3 regions of the Streptomyces capitiformicae genome follow, and region 3 is predicted to be linked to each of the others. Evidence: riboswitches for the same ligand, from Rfam matches in the RefSeq annotation. Region 3 holds a riboswitch; each other region holds the start of a gene.
The links. A riboswitch is a leader RNA that binds a small molecule or an ion and turns the genes downstream of it on or off. The one in region 3 is predicted to bind cyclic di-AMP.
Positions count from the first base shown of each region.

Region 1 (9,611 bases), 6.2 Mb from region 3:
CGCCTGGCAGGCGCTGCGCGAGGCCGACCGCGTCCTCTGCGCGGACGAGGCACACCCCCAGCTCCCCTACCTCCGCGAAGCCGGCATAACGGTCGAGCGGGCGGCCCCGACCGCCGAGGAACTGGTCGACGCCTGCGCCGGTGACCGCACGGTCGTGGTCGTCGCCACAGCGGAGGGCGAACCCCACCTGACCGACGGCCTGGCCCGCCTCGCCGGCTCCGGCCGCGTCCAGATGCCGTCACTGGAACTCCTCCCCGCCTCCTACGACCTCCCCGGCGCCCGCCTCCTCGACCTCGTCCAGGTCATGGACCGCATCCGCCGCGAATGCCCCTGGTCCTCCCAGCAGACCCACAAGGGCCTGACCAAGTACGGCATCGAGGAGGCGTACGAGCTGGTCGAGGCGATCGAGGAGGGCGACAGAGACGAACTGCGGGAGGAGTTGGGCGACGTCCTGCTCCAGGTCGTCTTCCACGCCCGCATAGCCGAGGAGGACCCCGGCACCCCGTTCTCCATCGACGACGTGGCCGCCACCATCGTCACCAAACTCATCCACCGCCACCCCCACGTATTCGGCGACGAGACCGCCACGACCCCCGAGGAGGTCAAGGAGCACTGGCTCCGCACGAAGGCGGTAGAGAAGCGACGCGAGTCGGTCACGGACGGCATACCCCTCGGCCAGCCCGGCCTCGCCCTGGCCTCGAAGCTGGCGTCCCGGGTCCGCACGGCTGGCCTGGACGTCCCGCTCCCGACCGGCGAGGGCCCCGGCTACGAGTTGCTGGCGATGGCGGTACGCGCGGAGGCGGCCGGAGTCGACCCCGAGGCGGCGCTGCGGGCGGCGGCCCGGGCGTACCGGGACGCGGTAAGGGCGGCCGAGGGGCTGGACGCTTAGTACCGTTGTCCTCACGGCTGGTTGCGACGCGTGGGGGCTGGTGTGGGGCGGGAGCCGGAGGACGAGACCGGGGAAGAGCGCTCGGTGAAGGCCAGTGGCAGCAGGTCGGTCGCCGCCGGGGGTGACATCGGCATGGTGATCACCGGCGACAACGCCACCGTCAACTCCATCACGGGCGGAACCTACAACGAGCCCGTCATCCAGGCCCGCAACATCGGCAACACCTCGACGGGGCCTCAGTACACCGGTGACCACTTCGACTTCAGGGGTGCCGACTTCCACGACAAAGTCGTCGCCAAGGAGACCAACTACACGGAGACCAACTACTACGGCAATGTTCCGGCCCCCGCCGACTGGCGGCCGGTGGCCGATGTCGAGCCCCGGCAGCTCGGGGTCAGCGAGACCCTGCCCATACCCGGGCAGCCCGGCATCCCGCCGTACGTCCCTCGCGACTGCGACGAGGAACTGGAGGCCAAGCTCGCGCACGGCGGCCTGGTGCTGATCCTGGGGGAGCGGTACGCGGGCAAGTCGTACACGGCGTGGCAGGGCGTGCGGTCGCTGGACGGCCATGTGTTCTATGCGCCCCACCACGGCGAGGATCTGCGGGACCTTCTCGTCGCGTTGCAGGGCAGGACCGGCAAGTACGTGGTCTGGCTGGACGAGTTGACCGACCACTTCGGCGAAGGCGGCTTGGAGCCACGGCTGTTGGGCAAGCTCACCGGCCTCGGCGCGGTCGTGCTCGGCACCATGAACCCCGACGAGTACTACCGGCGCCGGACCCGGACCGGCCCCGGCGACCGTGTCGTGGCCACGGCCCGCACGGTACGACTGCCCCGCGAGTGGACCGACGCCGAGCTGCGGCGCCTGTCGCAACTCGACGACCCACGCGCCTACCCGGCCTACATGTGGAGCGGCAAGGAGGGCGCGGCCTCGTACTTCGCGGTCGGCCATCTGCTGTTCGACGAGTGGCAGCGCGAGGGGACGCGGGCCGAGCATCCGCGGGGGCAGATGCTGGTGCGGGCGGCGGTGGACCTGGCGCGGTGCGGGGTCACGGGCGCCGTACCGGTCGAACTGCTCCGGCAGGTCCAGGAGCAGTACGGGACGGAGGAGCAGGAGTCGTTCGAGGATGCTCTCGCCTGGGCGACGACCTCGCTGTTCGGCGTCTCGGGACTGCTCGTGCGGGGCGAGGAGGCCGACACCTGGCGGGCGTACGGGGCGCTGGTCGCGGAGGCGCTGCGGTCGGACGACCTGGAGCCGGTGCTGGACGGGGTGTGGTGGCTGCTGCTCGACGCGGCTGCGTCCGGGGCACCGATCGACCGTACCGCCGTCCTGGACGCGGCCCGTGCGGCGCTGCACCCGCGGTTCGAGGAGGGCGACGCGGAGCTGATGTTCGCCTTCGCCGACCGAGTGGGTGGCGGCGAGAGTGAGGGTCTGCTGCGGAGGGCGGCCGACGCGGGACACGTACAGGCGACTGAGGCGTGGGCAGCGCGGCTGGTGGATGCCGGGGACGAGGTGACGGCGCTTCGCTACCTGGAACTCGCGGCGGAGGCCGGGAGCGTCAGTGCGGCACGTGAGGCCGGACGATTGCACCGCGAGCGCGCTGAGCGGTGGTTACGGGTGGCTGCTGAGAGCGGAGACGGCGAGGCGGCGCATCAGTTGGGCGATTTGCTGGGGGGTGGGGCGGACCCCCAGGAAAGCCTCCGGTGGTACGTCAAGGCAGTCGATGCCGGTTATGAGGCGGCGGCCACGAGCCTCGGCCGGGAACTGATCAACCGGAACGGACGGAAGGACGGGGAATTCTGGCTCCGCCGCGGTGTAGCCCTCGGAGATGCACAAGCAGCGCTCAGTCTCGCGGTCGTTCTGGAGGACCAGCGGGGTCGCAACGCGGAAGCGGAGGAGCTTTACCGCAGAGCCATGGCAGCAGGGCATCCCCTCGCGTCTTCTTACCTCGGCGAGCTTCTCCTCCGCACAGGTCCCGTGGATGAGGGGGAGGCTCTTCTGCGCCGGGCCGCCGCGCAAGGCAGCGATGAGGCCGCGTACTGGCTGTGGATGCGCATGGTGAAGAGTGGTGACAAGCCGGAAGCCAACAAGTGGCTGGTCACAGCCGCCCGACTGGGCCACTACTACGCGAAGCGGCATCTGGGCCAGCTCCCCGGCCCCGACTCGGACCCACCAGCTACCGTCAACGAGTGACCAACCAGCCCCACCCCACCCCCACCGGCACCCCAACGGGAACCGACGCACCCGACCTCTTCACCTGGGAGTTCGCCACCAATCCCTACCCGGCGTACGCCTGGCTCCGTGAGCACGCCCCCGTGCACCGCACGCGTCTCCCCAGCGGCGTAGAAGCCTGGCTGGTCACCCGCTATGTGGACGCGAAGCAGGCCCTGGCCGACGCGCGCCTCTCCAAGAACCCGGCGCATCATGACGAACCGGCCCACGCCAAGGGGAAGACCGGGATCCCCGGCGAGCGTAAGGCCGAGTTGATGACTCACCTCCTCAACATCGACCCGCCGGATCACACGAGACTCCGCCGGCTCGTCTCGAAGGCCTTCACGCCCCGCCGAGTCGCCGAGTTCGCCCCCCGCGTCCAGGAGCTGACCGACCACCTCATCGACCAGTTCGCGGACAAGGGCGAGGCCGATCTCATCCACGAGTTCGCCTTCCCACTCCCCATCTACGCGATCTGCGACATGCTCGGCGTCCCCCGCGAGGACCAGGACGACTTCCGCGACTGGGCCGGCATGATGATCCGGCACGGCGGCGGCCCGCGCGGCGGGGTCGCCCGGTCGGTCAAGAAGATGCGCGGCTACCTCGCCGACCTCATCCACCGCAAGCGCGAGGCACTCCCCGACACCCCCACCCCCGGCGAAGACCTCATCTCCGCTCTCATCCGCGCCTCCGACCACGGTGAGCACCTCACCGAGAACGAAGCCGCGGCCATGGCCTTCATCCTCCTCTTCGCCGGCTTCGAGACGACGGTCAACCTCATCGGCAACGGCACCTACGCCCTCCTCACCCACCCCGACCAGCGCGCCCGCCTCCAGACCTCCCTCGCCGCGAAGGAAACCGCACTGCTCGAAACCGGCGTGGAGGAACTCCTCCGCTACGACGGCCCCGTCGAACTCGCCACCTGGCGCTTCGCCACCCAGCCCCTGACCATCGGCGGCCAGGACATCGCTCCCGGCGATCCCGTCCTCGTCGTCCTCGCCGCCGCCGATCGCGACCCGGCCCGCTTCAACGACCCTGACACCCTCGATCTCTCCCGCCGCGACAACCAGCACCTCGGTTACGGCCACGGCATCCACTACTGCCTCGGCGCACCTCTTGCCCGCCTCGAAGGACAGACCGCGCTGGCCACGCTCCTCACCCGCCTCCCCGACCTGCAACTCGCGGTGAATCCGGCCGATTTGCGGTGGCGCGGTGGGCTCATTATGCGTGGATTGCGCACCCTTCCGGTGGAGTTCAAGCCGGTTCGGGTGGCCGATGGTGGTACCTCGTAAGCGGCCAGTAGCAGTACCCCACCCGGCGCCGATACATGACAGACTCTCAAGTCTGTGATCTTCACGTGATCTACGCTGCATTAACTTGTGACAACTGATCGACTGCCGATACGTTCACGCATCAGTGCGAAGGGCCGCCACACCCTTCGCACAGGTCACTGCTGTCGTGTGAAAGGCAACCGCATGCTCTCCGGGACCGGTCGTCACCGTCGCCCCCGTCAGGCTCCGGCCCTCCTCGTCGCCGCCGGAGTGACCGGCTCCGCCATCGCCATCCCATTCCTCGGCGCCACCGGCGCGAGCGCGGCCAGCGGAACCACCTGGGACCAGGTGGCGGAGTGCGAGAGCGGCGGCTCCTGGAGCGCGGACACCGGCAACGGACGCTACGGCGGCCTCCAGATGACCCAGGAGAACTGGGAGAGCTACGGCGGCCTCGACTACGCCACCAGCCCCGACCAGGCCAGCCGTTCACAGCAAATAGCCGTCGCCGAGAAGATCCTCGCCGACCAGGGCGTCGGCGTCTGGTCCACCTGCGGGCTGCTCCACAACCTCGGCGGCGACTCCGGTACCGCCGATGTGGACACCGGTGTCGCGGACGATTCGTCGAACTCGGGTGATTCATCCAGTTCCACGGAATCGACGAAGTCGGCTGAATCCCCTGAAACACCCGATTCCTCCCGCTCCGCCGACTCGTCCAATTCATCCGAAACGTCCGACTCTTCCCCGGATGCCGCAGAAGGCTCCATCAAGGCCGACGTCGATTCGAACGACTCCAAGAACTCCGGCGAATCCGCCGAATCCGGTGACTCCGTCGAATCCGGTGACTCCGGCAGCGATGTCTCGCAGGGATCCGACAGCTCTTCCGCGGATGACGCCGGCAGCGGTCGCCATCGGGGTGCGAGCGCTGACGAGAGCGCCGACGACAACGCCCGTACCGAATCCTCCTCGTCCTCGTCCTCGCCCTCGGGCCGTCACGCCTCCCGGGGCGGCGAGGCCGCGCGCGAAACCGTCGACGCCGTCCATGCCTCGTACACCGTCCGCGAAGGGGACAGTCTGACGTCCATCGCGGACTCCCTTGCCCTTCAGGGCGGGTGGCGTGAGCTGTACGCCGAGAACGAGGGCACGGTTGGAACTGACCCGGACCTTATCCTTCCCGGTCAGACCCTCGAAGTCGGTGTCGAAACGGGCGAAAAGTAGCGAGAGTTCGGGTCATGGTTCGCCCCCGAATGCCCGTTTTGATCTCGGTGGGAGATGAATCACAGACCCCCTGATCGTCTTTGATATTCGGCGAATCACGTGATTACGGTCGTGACCGCTCGCACCACAGCGGGCCCCTGCGGTCGTCACGCCGAATCCTGTCAACGGCCGCGTGGGAACAGTCGTCGCGTCAAGCGCCGTAGGCAGGAGCGGGGGACCCAAGGTAAGTGCCGGGTCCGGCAGTTGAGGCCCTTCGGGGTCGCACGACCGGAACCGGCTCGGGGTGAAGCCGCGCGATGTGAGCCGAAAGGCGAACGAGCGCGGCCGGGCAACTCAACCGGCCCGAACCCGACAGCTCACCTCGCAGGCGTCGGTGAGGGGATCACTCCATGCTGTTTTCCAGCAAGGGCAAGCACCGCCGCCCGAGCAAGGCCGCCCGTGCCATCGCCGTCGTCGGCGTCACCGGTGCCGCCGCCATCGCCGCTCCGCTGATGGTCGCCGGCAGCGCCTCGGCCGCCACCGCCTCCGAGTGGGACGCGGTCGCCCAGTGCGAGTCCGGCGGCGACTGGTCCATCAACACCGGCAACGGCTACTACGGCGGTCTGCAGTTCGCCGCCTCCACCTGGGCCGGCTATGGCGGTACGAAGTACGCCGCCACCGCCGACCAGGCCACCAAGGCCCAGCAGATCGAGATAGCCGAGAAGGTCCTCGCGGGCCAGGGCAAGGGTGCCTGGCCGGTCTGCGGCACGGGCCTGTCCAGCGCCTCCTACGACGGTGCCGCCGCCTCCGACAGCGGCTCCTCGAACTCGAACTCGGGCTCGAACTCCGGCTCCTCGCAGGAGAGCACCCAGGAGAGCACTCAGGAGACCCGCGCCTCCCGCTCCTCCGAGCGCGCCACCGTCGAGACCCCGACCGGCAAGAAGGTCAAGAAGGGCGACGGCGAGTACAAGGTCGTCTCCGGCGACACCCTCAGCGGCATCGCCGAGGAGGAGAACGTCGAAGGTGGCTGGGAGAAGCTCTACGAGCTGAACCAGGACATCATCGACGACGCCGACTTCATCTACCCCGGCCAGCAGCTCCACCTGAGCTGACGACCGGGCGGATGTGAGCGGGCTGTGCGACCGGTTCGGCTGTGCCGAAAAACAGGCCGCTCCTCAGCTGAACCACAGTCCGCTCACATCCGTGTCCTCCTTAGTGAAGACCTCGTGAGGGCAACCCCCCTGTCCCCCACGGGTTCCCCGCTCCGGTGCGCACTCCCCCCGTACGCACCGGAGCGGGCTTTTTCTTGCCCGCCCTCCTTGGCCGCCACCTCCCTGCCGCCCTGCTGTCACCTCCCCCCTGTCACCTCCCCCTGTCACCTCCTTGTTCACTTCCCCGCCCCCTCCCCTTTGTTCCGGCATGGAACAATCGGTACGGTCTCTTCGTCCACGGGACGGTCGGTCGGCTGCCGACAGTCCCGGGGCGGTTAGGCTCTAGTCGCAAACAGCGTCACATCGCGTCACATCCCAAGAAGGAGATGCTCGTGCCGTCCATCGACGTCGTCGTAGCCCGGGAAATCCTGGACTCCCGAGGCAACCCCACGGTCGAGGTCGAGGTCGGCCTCGACGACGGCAGCACGGGTCGTGCCGCCGTTCCGTCCGGCGCCTCCACGGGTGCCTTCGAGGCCATCGAGCTCCGTGACGGCGACCCCAACCGCTACCTCGGCAAGGGTGTCGAGAAGGCCGTCCTCGCGGTGATCGAGCAGATCGGCCCGGAGCTCGTCGGCTACGACGCCACCGAGCAGCGCCTGATCGACCAGGCGATGTTCGACCTGGACGCCACCGACAACAAGGGCTCCCTCGGCGCCAACGCCATCCTCGGCGTCTCCCTCGCCGTCGCCCACGCCGCCTCCGAGGCCAGCGACCTCCCGCTCTTCCGCTACCTGGGCGGCCCGAACGCGCACCTGCTGCCGGTGCCGATGATGAACATCCTGAACGGCGGCTCGCACGCCGACACCAACGTGGACATCCAGGAGTTCATGATCGCCCCGATCGGCGCGGAGTCCTTCTCCGAGGCCCTGCGCTGGGGCGCCGAGGTCTACCACACCCTCAAGAAGGTGCTGAAGCGCAAGGGCCTGAACACCGGCCTCGGCGACGAGGGCGGCTTCGCCCCGAACCTGGACTCGAACCGCGCCGCCCTCGACCTCATCCTCGAGGCCGTCAAGGAGGCCGGTTACACCCCCGGCGAGCAGATCGCCCTGGCGCTCGACGTCGCCGCCTCCGAGTTCTACAAGGACGGCGTGTACGTCTTCGAGGGCAAGGAGCGCTCCGCCGCCGAGATGACGGACTACTACGCCGAGCTCGTCGACGCCTACCCGCTCGTCTCCATCGAGGACCCGCTGTTCGAGGACGACTGGGACGGCTGGAAGACCATCACCGAGCGCCTCGGCGACAAGGTGCAGCTCGTTGGTGACGACCTGTTCGTCACCAACCCCGAGCGTCTGGCCCGCGGTATCGAGGAGGGCGCCGCCAACGCCCTGCTGGTGAAGGTGAACCAGATCGGTTCCCTCACCGAGACCCTGGACGCCGTCGAGCTGGCCCAGCGCAACGGCTTCAAGTGCATGATGTCCCACCGCTCCGGCGAGACCGAGGACGTCACCATCGCCGACCTCGCCGTCGCCGTGAACTGCGGTCAGATCAAGACCGGCGCCCCGGCCCGCTCGGACCGCGTCGCCAAGTACAACCAGCTGCTGCGCATCGAGGAGATCCTCGACGACGCCGCGGTGTACGCCGGCCGCAGCGCCTTCCCCCGTTTCAAGGGCTGAGCCTTACTGGCTGTAGGTAGCGTCGTACGTACGTCCCCGTACCCGGTCCCGTACCGTGTGCGGGGACGTACGCACGTAGGCACATGGGAAGGGGAAGTGGGACATGGCCGTGAAGGACCGGGACCGTTTCTCCACGGCGACCAGGCTGAAGCTGCTCGGTGAGCAGACGGCCGCCCGGGTCTACCGCTCCCAGACCAAGCGCCAAGCCCGCCGCTCCCGGCTGACCGGCCGCGCCGCGCTGCTCGCCCTCGTCCTCTGCTCGATGATCGTGGCCCTCGCCTATCCCATAAGGCAGTACGTCTCCCAGCGCGCCGAGATCGCCGAGTTGCAGCAGCAGCGCGAGGAGGCGCGGGAGCGTGTCGAGGAGTTGCGTGACCTCAAGGCGCGCTGGCAGGACGACGCGTACGCCGAGCAGCGCATCCGGGAGCGGCTGCACTATGTGATGCCGGGCGAGACCGGCTACACGATGATCGACCCGGACGCGGCGAAGCAGTCCCGTGCGACGCAGGGGACGGCCGACCGTCCCTGGTACACCAATGTCTGGGACGGGGTCGACAAGGCCGACGCCGCCGACCAGTGACCGACCAGAGCTCTAGAGAGACTTACGTACAGGTATGCAGACGCCCCCGCCGCCCACCCCGCGCACCGAGCCCACCGACGCGGACGTCGAGGCCTTCCAGCAGCAGCTCGGGCGCCCGCCGCGCGGGCTGCGCGCGATCGCGCACCGCTGTCCGTGCGGGCAGCCGGACGTCGTCGAGACGGCGCCCCGCCTGCCGGACGGCACGCCCTTCCCGACGACGTACTACCTGACGTGCCCGCGCGCCGCCTCCGCGATCGGCACGCTGGAGGCGAACGGCGTGATGAAGGAGATGACCGAGCGGCTGGGCAAGGACGAGGAGCTGGCCGCGGCCTATCGCGCCGCTCACGAGGACTACATCCGGCGCCGCGACGAGATCGAGGAGCTGAAGGGCTTCCCGAGCGCCGGCGGCATGCCGGACCGGGTGAAGTGCCTGCATGTGCTGGTGGCGCACTCCTTGGCCGCCGGTCCCGGCGTGAATCCGCTGGGCGACGAGGCGATCGAGATGCTGCCGGAGTGGTGGGCCAAGGGTCCCTGCGTGGTTTCCGCCGCGGAGGCCGGCGAATGACCCGGGTCGCCGCCGTCGACTGCGGTACCAACTCCATCCGCCTCCTCGTCGCCGACGCGACAGTGTCTGAAAGCGCC
Region 1 is NZ_CP022161.1:7,889,253-7,898,863, reverse strand. It holds gene CES90_RS35390 (nucleoside triphosphate pyrophosphohydrolase) at 1-889, shown strand, start outside; gene CES90_RS35385 (tetratricopeptide repeat protein) at 920-3,082, shown strand; gene CES90_RS35380 (cytochrome P450 family protein) at 3,079-4,392, shown strand; gene CES90_RS35375 (LysM peptidoglycan-binding domain-containing protein) at 4,576-5,586, shown strand; cyclic di-AMP (ydaO/yuaA leader) riboswitch at 5,772-5,971, shown strand; gene CES90_RS35370 (LysM peptidoglycan-binding domain-containing protein) at 5,976-6,677, shown strand; gene eno (phosphopyruvate hydratase) at 7,109-8,389, shown strand; gene CES90_RS35360 (FtsB family cell division protein) at 8,493-8,969, shown strand; gene CES90_RS35355 (DUF501 domain-containing protein) at 9,004-9,534, shown strand; gene CES90_RS35350 (Ppx/GppA phosphatase family protein) at 9,531-9,611, shown strand, end outside.
Region 1: another riboswitch for cyclic di-AMP. It lies ahead of CES90_RS35370 (LysM peptidoglycan-binding domain-containing protein); the one in region 3 lies ahead of CES90_RS07510 (C40 family peptidase).

Region 2 (9,611 bases), 240 kb from region 3:
CTTGAGGCCGAGGGTGAGGGGCTGGCCGTCGACCAGCGCCACGTTGTTGATGCCGAAGGACTCCTCCATCGGCGTCAGCTTGTAGAGCTGCTCCAGGACGGCCTCCGGCACGAAGCCGTTCTTGATCTCGATGACGAGACGCAGGCCGTGCTGGCGGTCGGTGAGGTCCTTGACGTCGGCGATGCCCTGCAGCTTCTTCGAGCCGACCAGATCCTTGATCTTGGCGATCACCTTCTCCGGGCCGACGGTGAACGGCAGTTCGGTGACGACCAGACCCTTGCGGCGGGCCGTCACGTTCTCGATCGCCACCGTGGCGCGGATCTTGAAGGTGCCGCGGCCCGTCTCGTACGCGTCCCTGATCCCGGAGAGACCGACGATCCGGCCGCCCGTGGGCAGGTCGGGGCCCGGGACGTGCTTCATCAGAGCGTCCAGGTCCGCGTTCGGATACCGGATGAGGTGGCGGGCGGCAGCGATGACCTCGCCCAGGTTGTGCGGCGGCATGTTGGTGGCCATGCCGACGGCGATGCCGGACGAGCCGTTGACCAGCAGGTTCGGGAAGGCGGCGGGCAGCGCGACCGGCTCCTGCTCCTGGCCGTCGTAGTTCGGGGCGAAGTCGACCGTGTTCTCGTCGATCGACTCGGTCATCAGGCTCGTCGCGTCGGCCATCCGGCACTCGGTGTACCGCATGGCGGCCGGCGGGTCGTCGTTGCCCAGTGAGCCGAAGTTGCCGTGGCCGTCGACCAGGGGGAGCCGCATGGAGAAGGGCTGGGCGAGGCGCACCAGGGCGTCGTAGATCGACGAGTCGCCGTGCGGGTGCAACTTACCCATGACCTCGCCGACCACGCGGGCGCACTTCACATAGCCGCGGTCGGGGCGCAGGCCCATCTCGTTCATCTGGTAGACGATGCGGCGGTGCACCGGCTTCAGACCGTCGCGGGCGTCCGGCAGGGCTCGGGAGTAGATGACCGAGTACGCGTACTCCAGGAAGGAGCCCTGCATCTCGTCGACCACGTCGATGTCGAGGATCCGCTCCTCGTACGCGTCGTCGGGCGGCGGGGTCTTCGTGCTGCGGCGGGCCATCGCTGCCGGCTCCTCCTGTTTTCCTGGTCGCTCGCCTGCGGGGCGTTCGCCCCTTCGGCTCACTCTTGCTGCCACATGAACGGGATCTGACGCGGACCATTGTGGACTGCCGCACTGACAACGCGGACCATGACCCGGTGCTTGGGCGGCCCCCGGGGCCAGGGCGTACCGCCCGCAGGCTACGGGATCTCGCTCTCGGCGTACCTCGTCCGGGAACTTCGCCGGGCGTCCGCACGCTTGCATACAGTGGCAGGACCGGCAGGACAACCGCGGTTTTCACCGACCGCTCTCGCGATCGAGGGGACGTACATGCCCATGGGTCACACGGCCACAGCCGAGGCAGGCTCCGGAGGCCTGACAGTAAAGGAGCACCGCCTGGACAACGGCCTGCGGGTGGTGCTCTCCGAGGACCACCTGACCCCGGTCGCCGCCGTGTGCCTCTGGTACGACGTCGGTTCGCGCCACGAGGTCGAGGACCGTACGGGCCTGGCCCACCTCTTCGAGCACCTGATGTTCCAGGGCTCGGGTCAGGTGAAGGGCAATGGGCACTTCGAGCTGGTCCAGGGCGCCGGCGGCTCGCTGAACGGCACCACCAGCTGGGAGCGCACCAACTACTTCGAGACCATGCCCGCCCACCAGCTGGAGCTCGCGCTGTGGCTGGAGGCCGACCGCATGGGCAGCCTGCTGGTCGCGCTCGACCAGAAGAACCTGGACAACCAGCGGGACGTCGTCAAGAACGAGCGCCGGCAGCGCTACGACAACGTGCCGTACGGCACCGCCTTCGAGCGGATCTTCCGCCTGGCCTACCCGGAGGGACACCCCTACCGGCACACGCCGATCGGCTCCATGGAGCACCTGGAGGCGGCCAGCCTGGAGGACGCCCGTCAGTTCTTCCGCACCTACTACGCGCCCAACAACGCCGTCCTCTCCGTCGTCGGTGACATCGACCCGGACCAGACACTCGCGTGGATCGAGAAGTACTTCGGCTCCATCCCCGCGTACGACGGCAAGCCCGAGCCCCGTGGCGGTGCGCTGCCCGACACCATGGGCGAGCAGCTGCGTGAGGTCGTCGAGGAGAACGTCCCCGCGCGCGCGTTGATGGCCGCCTACCGGCTGCCCGAGGACGGCACGCGCGCGTGCGACGCCGCCGACCTGGCGCTCACGATCCTCGGCGGCGGCGAGTCCTCCCGCCTGTACAACCGGCTCGTACGCCGCGACCGTACGGCCGTGACGGCCGGCTTCGGCCTGCTGCGCCTGGCCGGCGCTCCCTCCATGGCGTGGATGGACGTGAAGACCTCCGGCGACGTCGAGGTGCCCGTCATCGAGGCCGCCGTCGACGAGGAACTCGCCCGGTTCGCCGCGGAGGGCCCCACGGCGGAGGAGATGGAGCGCGCCCAGGCCCAGTTGGAGCGCGAGTGGCTGGACCGGCTCGGCACGGTCGCGGGCCGCGCCGACGAACTCTGCCGCTACGCCGTGCTGTTCGACGACCCGAAGCTCGCCCTGACCGCCGTCGACCGTGTGCTCGCCGTGACCGCCGAGGAGGTCCAGGAGGTCGCCAAGGCGCGCCTGAGGCCCGACAACCGCGCGGTGCTCGTCTACGAGCCCGTCGCAGGCGAAGAGGCCGAGGCGGAGGCCGCCGAGACGGAGGCCACGCAGACGGAAACCGCCGAGACCACCGACGAGAACGAGGAGTCGGCGAAGTGACCGAGCTCGCGACCATGGACTTCCACCCGCAGCCCCAGGCCGGCGAGGCCAGGCCCTGGGCGTTCCCGGCACCCGAGCGCGGCACGCTGGACAACGGCCTGACCGTGCTGCGCTGCCACCGCCCCGGCCAGCAGGTCGTCGCCGTCGAGGTCCTCCTCGACGCTCCCCTGGACGCCGAGCCCGCCGGCCTGGACGGCGTCGCCACGATCATGACCAGGGCCTTCTCCGAGGGCACCGACAAGCACTCCGCCGAGGAGTTCGCCGCCGAACTGGAGCGTTGCGGCGCCACCCTCGACTCGCACGCCGACCACCCCGGCGTCCGGCTCTCCCTCGAAGTTCCCGTCTCACGGCTGGCGAAGGCCCTGGGCCTGCTCGCCGACGCCCTCAGGGCCCCCGCGTTCGCGGACAGCGAGATCGAGCGCCTGGTGGCGAACCGGCTCGACGAGATCCCGCACGAGACCGCCAACCCGGGCCGCCGCGCCGCGAAGGAGCTCTCCAAGCAGCTGTTCCCGGCCGCCTCACGCATGTCGCGCCCCCGCCAGGGCACCGAGGAGACCGTCGAGCGGATCGACTCCGCGGCCGTACGCGCCTTCTACGAGAACCACGTACGCCCCGCCACGGCCACCGCCGTGGTCGTCGGCGACCTCACCGGGGTCGACCTCGACGCGCTGCTCGGCGACACCCTGGGCGCCTGGACCGGCTCTGCGGCCAAGCCGCGCCCCGTTCCGCCCGTGAGCGCCGACGACACCGGGCGGGTCGTCATCGTGGACCGCCCCGGGTCCGTCCAGACGCAGCTGCTCATCGGCCGTGTGGGCGCCGACCGGCACGACCGCGTGTGGCCGGCTCAGGTGCTCGGCACCTACTGCCTCGGCGGCACCCTCACCTCCCGGCTGGACCGCGTCCTGCGCGAGGAGAAGGGCTACACCTACGGTGTGCGCGCGTTCGGCCAGGTGCTGCGCTCCGCGCCCGACGGGTCGGGTGTCGCGATGCTCGCCATCAGTGGCTCCGTCGACACCCCGAACACCGGGCCGGCGCTGGACGACCTGTGGACGGTGCTGCGCACCCTCGCCGCAGAGGGGCTGACCGACGCCGAGCGCGACGTCGCCGTGCAGAACCTCGTCGGGGTCGCCCCCCTCAAGTTCGAGACGGCCGCGGCCGTGGCGAGCACGCTGGCCGACCAGGTCGAGCAGCACCTGCCGGACGACTACCAGTCGACGCTGTACCAACAGCTCGCCGCCACCGGCACCGTGGAGGCCACCGCGGCCGCCGTGAGCGCCTTCCCGGTGGACCGTCTGGTGACCGTCCTCGTCGGTGACGCCGCCCAGATCGAGGAGCCGGTCAGGGCCCTCGGCATCGGCGAAGTCACCGTCGTACCGGCCGAGTAGAGGCCGAGTAGAGCTGGGGCAGAAGTACGCGCATTACGGGCCCCTGGTGACGGAAGAGTCACCAGGGGCCCGTTTGTCCATATTGATGGGGGAGGTTGCACGTCTGCCCTGTGGCGTACGCCTCAAAACCCGTGATGCGTTTGTTATTTCAACGGCGGCCCGCTTAGCGTCAGTCCGGCTGTTCGCCAGCAGTTCGCCGCGCCCGCGGCACCGGACAGTCATCGCCGAGTCCCCGTACGGCGCGAGCCAGGGGAGCCGGGGACCCACCGCAGTCCCTGGGGTGAATCGGACGCCCTTCGCGAAGCGCCGCGAAACGAGGGGCTTCCGTAGGAGACCTTCCTGCTCCGAACCCGTCAGCTAACCCGGTAGGCGAGAGGGAAGGAAAGGACCAGCCTCTTCATGGCGTTCACCCGCGCCCCCGGGAAGCACCGCCGTCCCCGCCGCGTGCAGCGCACGACCACGAGGACCGTGGGCGTCGCCGCTCTCACGACCACCGGTGTCATCGGCACCGTGTCCGTCCCGGCGCTCGCCGCGGAGCCCGCCCCCGAGCAGACCGGCCTGAACCAGATCATCGCGCTCGGTGACACGGTCGCCGAGCAGGTCGACGCCCAGGCCATCGCCCAGCAGCAGGCCGCCGAGGTGGCCGCCGCCAAGCAGAAGGCACAGGAGGAGGCCCGCAAGGCCGCCGCCGAGAAGGCCGAGCAGGAGCGCAAGGCGGCCGAGGAGCGGGAGGAGGCCAAGGCGCGCGCCGCCCGCGCCGCCGAGCGCGAGCGCCTCAACTCCTATGTCGCCCCCATCAGCGGCTCGTACGTCTCCACCGGCTACAAGACCGGTGGCGCCGTCTGGTCCTCCGGCAGCCACACCGGTGTCGACTTCCACGCGGCGTCCGGCACGGCCGTCCTGGCGGTCGGCTCCGGCACCGTCGTCGAGGCGGGCTGGGGTGGTGCCTACGGCAACAACATCGTCATCAAGATGAACGACGGCACGTACACCCAGTACGGCCACCTGTCGTCCATAGCCGTCTCCGTCGGCCAGACGGTCACCCCCGGCCAGCAGATAGGCCTCTCCGGTGCGACCGGCAACGTCACCGGCGCGCATCTGCACTTCGAGGCCCGGACGACCGCCGAGTACGGCTCGGACATCGACCCCGTCGCGTACCTGCGCTCGCACGGCGTGAACGTCTGACGAACCGCTCAGCGCTTCAGGAGGCCCCGGCTCACCCAGCCGGGGCTTTCCTCGTTGCGACGTACGCCTTGTCCGTTGTGAGGTACGCCCTTGTCCGTTGTGACGTACCTCCTGTCCAAAAAATATCCATGGATTCCGACCCGCCATCGGAAATTCCGGCCCGCTGCAATAGAGTCGCTTGAACACACGTCAATCAGCGACGTTTCACGGGGATTAAGGCGGAGGTCGGTCATGCGTATTCCGGCGCACTCGGTATGCACGGCGATCCGTGATGACATCGTCGCGGGTGTCTACGAGCGCGGCAGCCGTCTCACCGAGGAACTGCTCGCGCGCCGGTACGGCGTCAGCCGTGTCCCCGTGCGCGAGGCGCTGCGCACGCTGGAGGCCGAGGGCTTCGTGGTGACCCGCAGGCACGCGGGCGCGTGTGTCGCCGAGCCCACCGAGCAGGAGGCCGCCGACCTGCTGGAGATGCGCATGCTGCTGGAGCCGCTGGGCGCCGCCCGCGCCGCCCAGCGCCGCACCGAGGCGCACCTCAAGGTGCTGCGCGGCCTGGTCAGGCTGGGCCAGGAGCGGGCCAGGCGGGGCAACAGCGAGGATCTGCGCTCGCTGGGCGGCTGGTTCCACGAGACGCTCGCCCAGGCCTCCGGAAGCCCCGCCCTGACCTCGACACTCGCCCAGCTGCGGCACAAGATCGCCTGGATGTACGCGGTCGAGGCGCCGGCCAACCCCGTGGAGTCCTGGGCGGAGCACGGCGGCATCGTGGACGCGGTCGCGCGCGGCGACAGCGAGCGCGCGCGGACGATCACCGCCCTGCACACCGAGCGCGCCACCGCCGCGCACCGGCTCCGATTCCCGAGTGGGCCCGGCGGGCCTGGCGCGCTTGGCGCGGCCGAGCGCCCGGATCGTGTGAGGACTTCGCAACACCCCGTAAACACGCCGAGCCTGCGTCATTAACACGGGAGCCGTATACAAAGAGGGTAGGAATTCGAGGGGTGTTATTTCTGCTGCCCGCAGAACATTTTTCCCTCCTCGCACCCCTCCTCGCGCCATGGAAATGCAAAGGGCCCGCCCGATGAATCGGACGAGCCCTTTTCTGGCCTTTCGGGCCTTTATCGCGTCATTCAGACGGTCTCGGGAAGCTCCTCGAGGCCCTCGGCGACGAGCTTCGCCAGACGGTCGAGCGCGACGTCCGCGCCCTCGGCGTCGGAGGCGAGGACGATCTCCTCGCCGCCCTTGGCGCCGAGGCCGAGGACCGCCAGCATGGAGGCCGCGTTGACGGGGTTGCCGTCGGCCTTGGCGATCGTCACGGGGATACCGGAGGCCGTGGCGGCCCGGACGAAGATGGATGCGGGTCGGGCGTGGAGGCCCTCGGCCCAGCCGACGTTGACGCGGCGCTCAGCCATGTGATGCTGCCCTTCAGGTGTATCGGGTACCTCTAAGAGGTCTAGACCGGGTTGTCTAGACCAGTTTCCCATATCGTGAAGCGTGCCGGAACGGGGCCCACGGCCTGACCGCGAACCGGCGTCGTGCTTCTGTTGTTTCCCCAGACTGTCCCGCGCCGTTGTCGGACGCGAGCCTTACTCTGGGGCCCATGCAGACCTCGTCGGACCGGCATGAGTACCCCGCCCACTGGGAGGCCGACGTGGTGCTGCGCGACGGCGGCACCGCACGCATCCGGCCCATCACCGCTGATGACGCCGAGCGCCTGGTCAGCTTCTACGAGCAGGTCTCTGACGAGTCGAAGTACTACCGCTTCTTCGCGCCGTACCCTCGCCTGTCCGCCAAGGACGTCCACCGCTTCACGCACCACGACTTTGTGGATCGGGTGGGGCTCGCCGCCACCGTCGGCGGCGAGTTCATCGCCACCGTACGCTACGACCGGATCGGCGCCGACGGAATGCCCGCGTCGGCACCAGCCCACCCGTCTCCCACCACCGCCCTTGCCGGAGAGCGCTCCGCGCTCGCCCCTTCTGGATTGGCCGAGGTCGCCTTCCTCGTCCAGGACGCCCACCAGGGCCGCGGCGTCGCCTCCGCCCTCCTCGAACACATCGCCGCCGTCGCCCGCGAGCGAGGCATCAGGCGCTTCGCCGCCGAGGTGCTGCCCGCCAACACCAAGATGATCAAGGTGTTCACCGACGCGGGATACCAGCAGAAGCGCAGCTTCGAGGACGGCGTCGTACGCCTGGAGTTCGACCTGGAGCCCACCGACCGCTCCCTCGCCGTGCAGCGCGCGCGGGAGCAGCGCGCCGAGGCCAGGTCCGTCCAGCGCCTGCTCGCCCCCGGCTCGGTCGCCGTCATCGGCGCCGGGCGCACACCGGGCGGAGTGGGCCGCAGCGTGCTCGCCAACCTGCGGGACGCAGGGTTCACGGGTCGGCTGTACGCGGTGAACAAGGCCGTCCAGGACAAGGAACTCGACGGGGTCCCGGCCCACCGGAACATCGGCGACATCGAAGGGCCCGTCGACCTCGCGGTCGTCGCCGTCCCGGCCGAGTACGTTCCCGAGATCGTCGCCGAGTGCGGTGAGCACGGCGTGCAGGGGCTCGTGATCCTCTCCGCCGGGTACGCCGAGAGCGGCCCCGAGGGCCGCGAGCGCCAGCGCGAACTCGTACGCCAGGCGCGCACCTACGGCATGCGCATCATCGGGCCGAACGCCTTCGGGATCATCAACACCGCCCCCGACGTGCGGCTCAACGCCTCGCTCGCCCCCGAGATGCCGCGCTCGGGGCGCATCGGCCTCTTCGCCCAGTCCGGCGCCATCGGGATCGCGCTGCTGTCCCGGCTGCACCGGCGCGGGGGAGGGGTCACCGGGGTCACGGGCGTCTCGACGTTCGTGTCGTCCGGCAACCGGGCCGACGTGTCGGGGAACGACGTCCTGCAGTACTGGTACGAGGACCCGGACACCGATGTCGTACTGATGTACCTCGAGTCCATCGGCAACCCGCGCAAGTTCGCCCGGCTCGCCCGGCGGACGGCGGCGGTCAAGCCCCTCGTCGTGGTCCAGGGCGCACGCCATGGGGCGGCTCCGCAGGGGCATGCCGTACGCGCCACCCGGCTGCCCCACACCACCGTGTCCGCGGTGCTGCGGCAGGCCGGGGTGATCCGCGTCGACACGATCACGGACATGGTCGACGCCGGGCTGCTGCTCGCCCGGCAGCCGCTGCCGGCGGGGCCCCGCGTGGCGATCCTCGGCAACTCGGAGTCGCTGGGGATGCTCACGTACGACGCGTGCCTCTCCGAGGGGTTGCGGCCGTTGCCTCCGTTGGACCTGACCACCGGGGCCTCGGCGGAGGACTTCTACGCGGCGTTGTCGCGGGCGTTGGTGGACGAGTCGTGCGATGCGGTGGTGGTGACGGCGATACCGGCGCTGGGGGAGATCACGCCGGATGACGCGGCCTTGGCGGAGGCCTTGCGCTCTGCTGTTGCTGCGAATCCTTCGAAGCCGGTGCTTGTTGTGCACGTCGAGTTGGGTGGGCTTGCTGAGGCGTTGTCGGCTGCGGCCAGTACCGCGCCACAGGTTGGCGCAAAGGCACCCGGCGCTGTAGGCGGTGCCCACCCTCTCCCACTCTCGACTTCGCTCGAGCGGGGGGACCCCCGTCGCCCTGTGGAACGACTGCCCACCGAGGTGCCAGAGGCATCCCCCTCCGAGGCCCATCTCATCCCCGCCTATCCCGCCGCCGAGCGAGCCGTTCGGGCGCTCTCCGAAGCTGTGAAGTACGCGCAGTGGCGGCGGGAGGCGGCGGAGCCCGGGAGGGTGCCCGAGTACGAGGACATCGACGAGAAGGGGGCCGCCGAGCAGATCGACGCGTTGCTGGCGCGGGGGGAGGGGCTCACGCTCGGTGCTGCGGAGACGGGCGCGCTGCTCGCCCGGTACGGCATCCACGTGCGGGAGGCCCGGCCCGCGCCCACGCCGGACGAGGCCGTGACGGCGGCGCGGGCCATCGGTTACCCGGTCGCCCTCAAGACGACCGCCCCGCACCTGCGGCACCGCGCCGACCTGGGCGGCGTACGGCTGGACCTGGCGGACGAGGAACAACTGCGGCGGGCGTACGCGGAGTTGACGGAGCTGTTCGGGCAGCCGGCGGAGTTGCGTCCGGTCGTCCAGGGCATGGCCCCGCGCGGGGTCGACACGATCGTACGGACCGTGGTCGACCCGGCGGCCGGAGCGGTGCTCTCGTTCGGGCTCGCCGGTCCCGCGTCGCAGCTGCTCGGGGACATGGCGCACCGGCTGATTCCGGCCACCGAGCGGGACGCGGCCTC
Region 2 is NZ_CP022161.1:1,917,504-1,927,114, reverse strand. It holds gene CES90_RS08550 (DNA gyrase/topoisomerase IV subunit A) at 1-1,080, opposite strand, end outside; gene CES90_RS08545 (M16 family metallopeptidase) at 1,390-2,784, shown strand; gene CES90_RS08540 (M16 family metallopeptidase) at 2,781-4,169, shown strand; cyclic di-AMP (ydaO/yuaA leader) riboswitch at 4,382-4,556, shown strand; gene CES90_RS08535 (M23 family metallopeptidase) at 4,569-5,354, shown strand; gene CES90_RS08530 (GntR family transcriptional regulator) at 5,586-6,308, shown strand; gene CES90_RS08525 (HPr family phosphocarrier protein) at 6,476-6,757, opposite strand; gene CES90_RS08520 (bifunctional acetate--CoA ligase family protein/GNAT family N-acetyltransferase) at 6,946-9,611, shown strand, end outside.
Region 2: another riboswitch for cyclic di-AMP. It lies ahead of CES90_RS08535 (M23 family metallopeptidase); the one in region 3 lies ahead of CES90_RS07510 (C40 family peptidase).

Region 3 (9,611 bases):
CCGAACAGCTACCCGCACCACACACCGGCGAAGTGAACGAACGTTATCTCCAGCATCCCGCACCCGGCAGTTTCGCGGTGGTGAGCGAGGGGGAAATCACACGGTGGGACACGTTCGCCGCGCACCGTTCCCGTTTCTGCGGCTCACGCGTCGCGGGGACGAGGCGATCGCGGCATCCGCGCCGATCGCCTCGACCGCCGTGGCGCGCGTGCCAGGAGGCAGGAGCGTCGCGCACGAGGAGAGCCGTTGCAGGGGCCGTACACCCCACCGTCCGCGGGAGATCGCGGTGGCGGGACTCATCGGCGCAGGCAGACATCGACAGACAGCAGAGGGCAACAACAGCGGGGGGAGTCAGGGAGGACCCCGTACGTCACACGCATCGCAAGCACCGCCCGCCCTCCGCCACCCGTCGTCCGCCGCCCGCGACCTCGGCTCTCCATGAGGGCGCACGGGGGACAGAGCCGCCCCCCGTGTGCCGACGGGAGGTCGGGCATGAAGGTCACCGGGGCGATAGCCCCTTTTGTTCCGCTCTGTGAGCGGTTCCTGCCCGCCAGGCTGGTGGGGCTCTCGATGGACCTCGTCAAGGCGACCGCCCTGGAGCTGGCGATCCTCGCCGGGCATCTGCTGCTCTACCCGTCCGGGATCGTCTCCGAGCGCCGGACCACGCCCACGCTCCCTCCGCCCGACGCACCCCGGCTCCCGACCGAGGACAGGCCGCCGGTCGTCCTGCTGCACGGTTTCATCGACAACCGCTCCGTGTTCGTCCTGCTGCGCCGCTCCCTCGCCCAGCACGGCCACCGGCATATCGAGTCCCTCAACTACTCGCCCCTCACCTGCGACATCCGCACCGCCGCCGACCTGCTCGGCCGGCACATCGAGGACATCTGCGAGCGCACGGGGCAGGAACAGGTGGATATCGTCGGGCACAGCCTCGGCGGACTGATAGCGCGGTACTACGTGCAGCGACTCGGCGGCGACCACCGCGTCCGTACGCTCGTCACGCTCGGCACCCCGCACGGCGGCACCCAGGCCATACCGCTCGCGAACGCCCACCCGATCGTCCGGCAGATGCGCCCGGGTTCGGAGGTGCTGGAGGAGTTGCGCGCACCGGCGCCGGGGTGCCGTACGCACTTCGTGGCGTTCTGGAGCGACTTCGACCATGTGATGGCTCCGGTGGAGACCGCCTCCATCGACCACCCGGACCTGATGGTGCAGAACGTCCAGGTCACCGGCATCGGCCACCTCGCTCTGCCCGTGCACCCCGCCGTCGCCACCGGAATCCGCGAGGCACTCGACACGGCCCGCACGGGAGCCCGCACGGCCACCCGCCCCGGCGGCCTGACCGTGGCGTAGACGCACGGACCGACGGGGGTGCAAAACGGCTGATCGCGACATAAACCCGACACACCCCCACGCGCCCCCGCCACACGCCCGGCCCGCGACACCCACCCGACAGCAACCACGCGCCCCACCACCGGCACGCCGTCACGCCGAGGACGGTCCCGACCCCCACAACTCGGCCGCCCCACAACCCCCACACGGCCGCCCGCTATCGAACAACCTTCGAACACAAAGCCAAAGTCGTGCCTGCAGTCCCCCGAAAGACGCTCGAATGCCCGTTTCCTGCGGCCGCGAAACCCGTTGAAGATTGTCGCGCCCGCGTACCGCCGGGTACAGTCACCGCACTGCTCTGCCAGCCCCTGTCGTCGAGGCGAAAGAGAAGTTGGTGAACGATCGTCACCCGTCGGGGACCGCAACATCCCCGGCTCCGGCTTCCGATGCCGACGCGGCGCATTACGCGTCGTACGGCCACCAGGGAGCCACTCTCGGCGACTTCACCACGTACGGCGACTACGCCGCCACGGGTTTTGAGTCCGGTTTCGACTCCGGCACCAGCGCGCACGCGACCGCCACGTTCGCGACCGACCCACTCTTCGGTGACATGCCGGGCAACGACGCCGGTACCGGCTCCTACGACGCCTCGCAGTGGTCGACGGGCAGCCACCAGACGCTGAACTACGACCCGTACGCCGCGCAGCACCAGGCCGCGCTCGACACGGGCAGCTACGACACGACGTGCTGGTCGGCCGGTTACGAGCACCTCGCCCAGGTCCCGGCGCAGTCCACGGGCCCCGATTCCAGCGGCCAGTGGGACGCGAGCGGCTGGCTGCGGGCGGAACAGCTCGACCAGGCGGACCAGTTGGGCGCCGACCAGACCCAGCAGTGGGTCGGCATCCAGCACTTCGCGACAGGCGTGTTCGACGCCACGCAGTGGAACAGCGACGGCGCCCAGTCCGCCACCGACGACCACGGCGACGGCAGCACCACCTCCGAGTCGTACGAGCACGGCGGCAGCGCCCCCGAATCGTACGACGCCCACGAGCGTCCCTCGGCCGAGGCCGTGGACTTCGCCCAGCAGGCGACCGCCGCGTTCGAGCAGATCACCTCGTACGACCAGGACCAACCCCTCCCCGCGGACGGCGAGTTCGAGACCGAGGGTCTCGACGACGACGGCGCGGACCGCGCCGCACTGCTCGACGGCGAGGAGGAGGTCGCCCCGGCGCCCAACGCCAGGAGCGCGAGCCCCGGGCGGGCGGCCACCCGCGCGGCCTCGCGTTCGAGGCGGCGCGCTCCGGCCAAACGTTCCGCCCTGCTGACCGTGGCCGTTCCGTCGGCCTGTGTCATGGGGGTCGCCGGGATCGCGGCGGCCTCCGTCGGCATCGGCGGCGACGACACGGAGACGACGGCGGCCACCAAGTCGGACGCCACCCCGGTGCAGCCGTCCACGGCCAACAACCAGCTCGACACCCAGCTCGAGAGTCTCTCCGCCGAGGCGGACGACTTCGCCGACCGGGCGAGCCGCACCCAGGAGCGCATCGACCTCAAGGCCCAGCAGGAGCTGGAGCAGAAGAAGGCGGCGGCCGAGGCGGCCCGCAAGGAGCGGCTGCGCCCGAAGTTCGCGCTGCCGGTCTCGCAGCAGGGGCTCAGCGCGTACTACGGGCAGTCCGGCATCAACTGGATGTCCCTGCACACCGGCATCGACTTCCCCGTCGCGTACGGCACCCCGGTGATGGCCGCGACGGACGGCACCGTACGGACGCAGTGGAACGCCGCCTACGGCAACATGGTCATCGTGACCGCCAAGGACGGCACCGAGACCTGGTACTGCCACCTCTCCACGTACAAGGTCGCCTCCGGTACGACCGTCAAGGCCGGCGATGTCATCGCGTACTCCGGCAACTCGGGCAACTCGACCGGCCCGCATCTGCACTTCGAGGTGCACCCCGCCGGTGGCTCCGCCATAGACCCGCTGTCGTGGCTGCGCAGCCATGGGTTGGACCCGACGTAACCCGAAACAACCCGGCACAACCCGACATAACAGACACGAAGACGAGTTGGGCCCCTGCTCCGCAGCAGGGGCCCAACTCGTCTCTAGAGCTTCTCCACCGGCGCGTACCGCAGCAGCAGCCGCTTCGGCTTCGCGTCGCCGAAGTCGATCGTCGCCTCCGCGTTCCCGCCCGTGCCCTTGACGGCGACGACCGTACCGAGACCGAACTGGTCATGGGTGACACGGTCGCCCACGGCCACGGAGACCACCGGCTTCTCGTTGGTGCGGCGGGTCGCGAAGCCGGACGCGCCCGAGGCCGAGGAACGGGAGCGGGACGACGACAGCGAGGACGCGATTCCGGCGGCCGGACCCGAGGACACCGGTGCGGAGGCTCCCGTCCGCTTCCACTCCAGATGGGTGGCCGGGATCTCCTCCAGGAACCGGGACGGCGGGTTGTACGAGGGCTGGCCCCAGGCGCTGCGCATCGAGGATCGGGTGAGGTAGAGCCGTTCACGCGCGCGGGTGATGCCCACATACGCGAGGCGACGCTCCTCCTCCAGCTCCTTGGTCTGGCCGAGGGCACGCATGTGCGGGAAGACGCCGTCCTCCATGCCGGTCAGGAAGACGACCGGGAACTCCAGACCCTTGGCAGTGTGGAGGGTCATGAGCGTGATGACGCCCGAGCCGTCCTCCTCCTCGTCGGGGATCTGGTCGGAGTCAGCGACCAGGGCGACCCGCTCCAGGAAGTCGGAGAGCGAGCCCGAGGCCTCGCCCTCGCCCGTCTCCTGCTCGAACTCCAGGGCGACGGCCGCGAGTTCCTGGAGGTTCTCGATGCGGGTCTCGTCCTGCGGGTCGGTGGAGGCCTGCAACTCGGCGAGGTAGCCGGTGCGTTCGAGAACCGCTTCCAGGACCGTCGCAGGACCGGCACCGGACTCGACGATGGTCCGGAGCTCCTCCATCAGCACGTTGAACCGCTTGACGGCGTTCGTCGAGCGGGCCGCCATGCCGTATGCCTCGTCGACGCGCTTCAGCGCCTGCGGGAAGCTGATCTTCTCCCGCTGGGAGAGGGCGTCGATCATCGCCTCGGCACGCTCCCCGATGCCGCGCTTCGGCACATTGAGGATGCGTCGCAGCGGAACCGAGTCCTCCGGGTTGGCCAGGACGCGCAGATACGCGAGAACGTCCCGGACCTCCTTGCGCTCGTAGAAGCGGACGCCACCGACGACCTTGTAGGGCAGGCCGACGCGGATGAAGACCTCTTCGAAGACACGGGACTGGGCGTTCGTACGGTAGAAGACGGCGACGTCGCCCGCCTTCGCCTCGCCCGCGTCCGTCAGCCGGTCTATCTCGTCGGCGACGAACTGGGCCTCGTCGTGCTCGGTGTCGGCGACATAGCCGGTGATCTGCGCACCCGCGCCCGCGTTGGTCCACAGGTTCTTGGGGCGGCGGGACTCGTTGCGCTCGATGACCGCGTTGGCCGCGGAGAGAATCGTCTGCGTGGAGCGGTAGTTCTGCTCCAGCAGGATCGTCGTCGCGTCCGGGTAGTCCTCCTCGAACTGGAGGATGTTGCGGATCGTCGCACCGCGGAAGGCGTAGATCGACTGGTCGGCGTCACCCACGACGCAGAGCTCGGCGGGCGGTACGTCGTACTCGCTGGGCGGTACGTCCACGGGATGCTCGGAGGTGCCGACCAACTCTCTGACCAGGGCGTACTGGGCGTGGTTGGTGTCCTGGTACTCGTCGACGAGGACGTGGCGGAAGCGACGGCGGTAGTGCTCGGCGACGTCCGGGAAGGCGCGCAGCAGGTTGACCGTCGTCATGATCAGGTCGTCGAAGTCGAGCGCGTTGGCCTCACGGAGGCGGGACTGGTAGAGCGCGTAGGCCTGGGCGAGGGTCTTCTCGAAGCCGTCGGATGCCTGGGCGGCGAAGTCCTCCTCGTCGATCAGCTCGTTCTTGAGGTTCGAGATCTTGGCGCTGAAGGACTTGGGCGGGAAGCGCTTGGGGTCGAGGTCCAGGTCACGGCAGACGAGAGCCATGAGGCGCTTGCTGTCAGCGGCGTCGTAGATCGAGAAGGACGACGTGAAGCCGAGCTTCTTGCTCTCGCGGCGCAGGATGCGGACGCAGGCGCTGTGGAACGTCATCACCCACATCGCGTTGGCGCGCGGGCCGACGAGCTGCTCGACGCGCTCCTTCATCTCGCCCGCGGCCTTGTTGGTGAAGGTGATCGCGAGGATCTGGCCCGGGTGCACGTTCCGCTCGCCGAGCAGATGGGCGATGCGGTGGGTGAGCACACGGGTCTTGCCGGAGCCGGCGCCGGCCACGATGAGCAGCGGGGAGCCGGCGTGCACGACGGCCGCGCGCTGGTTCTCGTTCAGCCCGTCCAGGAGCGCCGCCGGGTCGATGGCGGGGCGGGGCGCGCCGTCGCGGTAGTAGGCGTCCCGGTCCGGCGGCACGTCGAACTTCCCGCCGAACAGATCGTCCGGAACCGGCTCCGGAGCGTGATCGTCCTCGGGCGGTGGCGGGTGCTCCTCCTCGTGGCCGCGGGGGGCCTGGAGGTCCGCCAGGAAGCTGTCGTCAAAGAGGCTGCTCATCGCTCTCCGAGTCTAGGCGCCCCCACTGACAGCGAGGGGCCGCCCCGGGAAGTCGATGCACATCACCCACCGCACCCACCTCACAACGGTAAGCGATCGATCGTAGCGCTTATCGCGTCCGAGAGGCTAAGGTCACGAAAACGTATCGGGCATATCGAACATCAACCTTCACAAGGGCCACATGTGTTGGCTAGCGTTTCGCCGGGCCGTACGACCCAACCGGCGAACGTCGCCGGGCCGCACGGCCTCCGCCGAGTCCGGTACGCCTCTCCTGGCTGCCGGAGCCGGGGACCCACCGACCTCTGGGGTGAATCGACCCGACTGCCATGCGCGGCAAGGGTCGTAGGGCAAACCTTCCGAAGCACGCGCCCGAACCCGACAGCTAACTCGGTAGGCGGATTACGGAAGGAGACGCCGAACCATGGCGCCGCACCGCAAGCCGCGTCCGGCCCGAACACGCGCGGGCATACGCACCCCGGCCCTCGCCACGGCCGCCCTCACCTCAGTGGCCCTGCTCTCCCAGTCGGCCAACGCCGCCCCCTCGGCCGACGACAAGCCGAGCCTGGAGGAGGTCGAGAAGAAGGTAGACGACCTCTACCGTCAGGCGGAGTCGGCGACCGAGAACTACAACTCGGTCAAGGAGAAGACGACCAAGCAGAAGAAGAAGGTCGATGCCCTCCTCGACGATGTCGCCGAGCGCACGGAGAAGCTCAACCAGGCGCGGGAGCAACTGGGTTCGTTCGCGGCCGCCCAGTACCGCACGGGGGCGGCCTCCCCCGACGCGGCGTCGCTGCTCCTGGCGGACAACCCGCAGGACTACTTCGACCAGAACCAGCTGATGGACCGGCTGACGGACCGCCAGAAGGGCGCCGTCGACGACTACATCACGCAGCAGGCCGAAGCGACCGAGCAGCGCCAGAAGGCGACCGAGAGCCTTGAGCAGCTCACCGAGTCGCAGAACACCCTCAAGTCCAGCAAGGCCAAGGTCCAGGCGAAGCTCGCCGAGGCCCGTGAACTGCTGTCGCAGCTGACCGCCGAGGAGAAGGCCCGGCTCGCCGCGATCGAGCAGCGCAAGCAGGAGGAGGCCGACCGCAAGGCGGAGGAGCTGGCGCGTCAGCAGGCGGCGGCCCAGGCGGCCCAGTCTTCCCAGCAGACTCAGGAGGCCCAGCAGGAGACCTCCACCGCCACGGCCCCCGAGACGAACACGTCCACGACCACGACGGTCGAGGACTCGACGTACGCTTCGAAGGCCGCCAAGGCCCTCACCTTCGCCCGCGAGCAGATCGGCAAGCCGTACGTCTGGGGCGCCACCGGCCCCGGCTCCTACGACTGCTCCGGCCTCACCCAGGCCGCCTGGAAGGCCGCCGGCGTCGACCTCCCCCGCACGACCTACGACCAGGTCAACGCGGGCACCACCGTCTCCCTCGCGAACGCGAAGCCCGGCGATCTCATCTTCTTCTACGACAACATCGGCCATGTCGGCCTCTACATCGGCAACGGCATGATGATCCACGCGCCGAAGCCGGGAACGTATGTGCGGGAGGAGTCGGTGTTCTACGACGGGGAGTCGTCGATCCACAGCGTGGTGCGGCCGGCGTAGGTCCGAAAAAGACCTCAGGGCCTCACGTCCAGAGCACCGCGATGAAGATGTTCGCGGTCGTCAGCAGGCCGACCAGGCCGAAGAGCGGCTTCTCCACCGCCTCCTCGTCCCGCTTCACGTACACCAGCCCCAGGATCACGACCAGCAGGGCCAGCTTCACGCCGATCTTGATGTTGTTGACGGGCTGGCCGTCGGCCTGGTTGAGGCCGACGAGGACGGCGCCGGTGACCAGCATGGTGAGGGCGCCGTGGAGCATCGCGGGGACGAAGCGGGCGGTGCCCTGGCCCATCGCCTTCATCTGCGTGAGGAAACCGCCGAGGAGGGCGGCGATGCCGATGATGTGGAGGGCGACGAAGAGGTGGATGAGTACGTCCATGGGCGGAGCCTAATGAGAGGACCGGGTTCCGCCGGGCACCGGGGCAGGCTGCGCAGCGTAAGCAGCACCTCCGATCACGCCCCGACGATCTTGCATATATGCGCTCCATAGCACCACTTCACCCCCGTCCGGCTCGAAATCACCGCATCGGTCATCGCAGAGCGTGAAGTCGGCGACGCCAGGGCTGGATCACGGTCACATACGGTCATGTCACGGTCGGTGCACGCCACTTCCGCACAAAGCGTTACCAGGTGGACACAGCCAGGCTTAGCGTCCTCCACCAGGTGGCCGGCTCCCCACCGCCGCCCGGGCCAGGGGCGGCAGTCGGACACCACCGCCGAGAAGGTCCGGCGGTGTCCCGCTCCCCCCTGTGCGGGCCGCCGCCGGACGCGTAACCGTTCCCCCAGGCGGTCCGTGCGCACCGACGTACGGACGGCGGTCGTACGAGAGGACATGGAGTCCACGTGGCAGCGCACCGCAAGCCCAGACAGCGCTCGCTCGGCGGCCATACGTTCCGCACCGCCGCGACCTTCGCCCTCGCGAGCGCGGCGACGGCGACCGGGTTCGACGGCATCGGGCACGCCGATCCACAGCTCACGCCGGACCAGGTCAAGGCCAAGGTGAACAAGCTGTACGAGGAGGCCGAGGTCTCCACCGAGAAGTACAACGGCGCGAAGGAGAAGGCCGACAAGGCGCAGGAGAACCTGGAGGAGCTCCGCGACCAGGCGGCCCGCCGCACCGACAGGCTCAACTCGGCTCGGGACGAGCTGGGTTCGCTGGCGGCGGCGCAGTACCGGAACGGGGGCATGGATCCCTCGTGGCAACTGGCGCTCTCCGGCGATCCGGACCAGTACCTGGACCGCGCGGCCCTCGCCGAGCGGGTCGGCGGCAGACAGGCGGCGGACGTGGCGAGCGTACGGCAGCAGTTGCAGGAGATCGAACGGCTGCGCGGTGCCGCCCGCGTCGAACTGGGCACGTTCAAGACCCGGCAGACGGAGCTGAAGCGCCACAAGAAGTCCGTCACCACGAAGCTGACCGAGGCGCGACAACTGCTCGACCGGCTCACCACCGGGGACCGGGCCCGGCTCGACACCGCGGGCGGCGGCACGGGCCACGCCTCGCGCTCCTCCGCCTCGTCCCAGCGCGGCCTCACCGGACCGGTCTCGCCCGCCTCCGCCACCGCCGACGCCCCCAACTCCCGTGCCGCCGCCGCCATCTCCTACGCCTACTCCAAGCTCGGCAGCCCCTACGTCTGGGGCGCCACCGGCCCCAACGCCTTCGACTGCTCGGGGCTGACCCAGGCCGCGTACCGCTCCGCCGGTGTCTCGCTCCCCCGCACGACCTACTCCCAGATCAACGCCGGCCGCCGCGTCGCCCGCTCCGAACTCCGCCCCGGCGACCTGGTCTTCTTCTATTCCGGCATCAGCCACGTGGGCATCTACGTCGGCAACGGCCAGATGATCCACGCCCCGAACCCCTCCGCTCCGGTCCGCGTGGCCCCCCTGGACGAGATGCCCTTCGCCGGGGCCACGCGGGTGGCTTGAGCCCGAGTTCCCGGCCGGGCCCAGGGCCTGTCGTCACATTCCCGTCTGCCCCGCGACGCCATGCACGCTCCCCCAGCAGCCGCTGCCGCGGCGGGCGCGAGGCCGCCCGCCGGGCGACGACGGGAATGTGACGACGCGAATGTGACGACGGGAATGTGACGACAGGCCCTAG
Region 3 is NZ_CP022161.1:1,674,552-1,684,162, forward strand. It holds gene CES90_RS07495 (esterase/lipase family protein) at 493-1,353, shown strand; gene CES90_RS07500 (M23 family metallopeptidase) at 1,727-3,349, shown strand; gene pcrA (DNA helicase PcrA) at 3,433-5,919, opposite strand; cyclic di-AMP (ydaO/yuaA leader) riboswitch at 6,159-6,331, shown strand; gene CES90_RS07510 (C40 family peptidase) at 6,341-7,519, shown strand; gene CES90_RS07515 (hypothetical protein) at 7,542-7,895, opposite strand; gene CES90_RS07520 (C40 family peptidase) at 8,360-9,439, shown strand; gene CES90_RS07525 (hypothetical protein) at 9,608-9,611, opposite strand, start outside.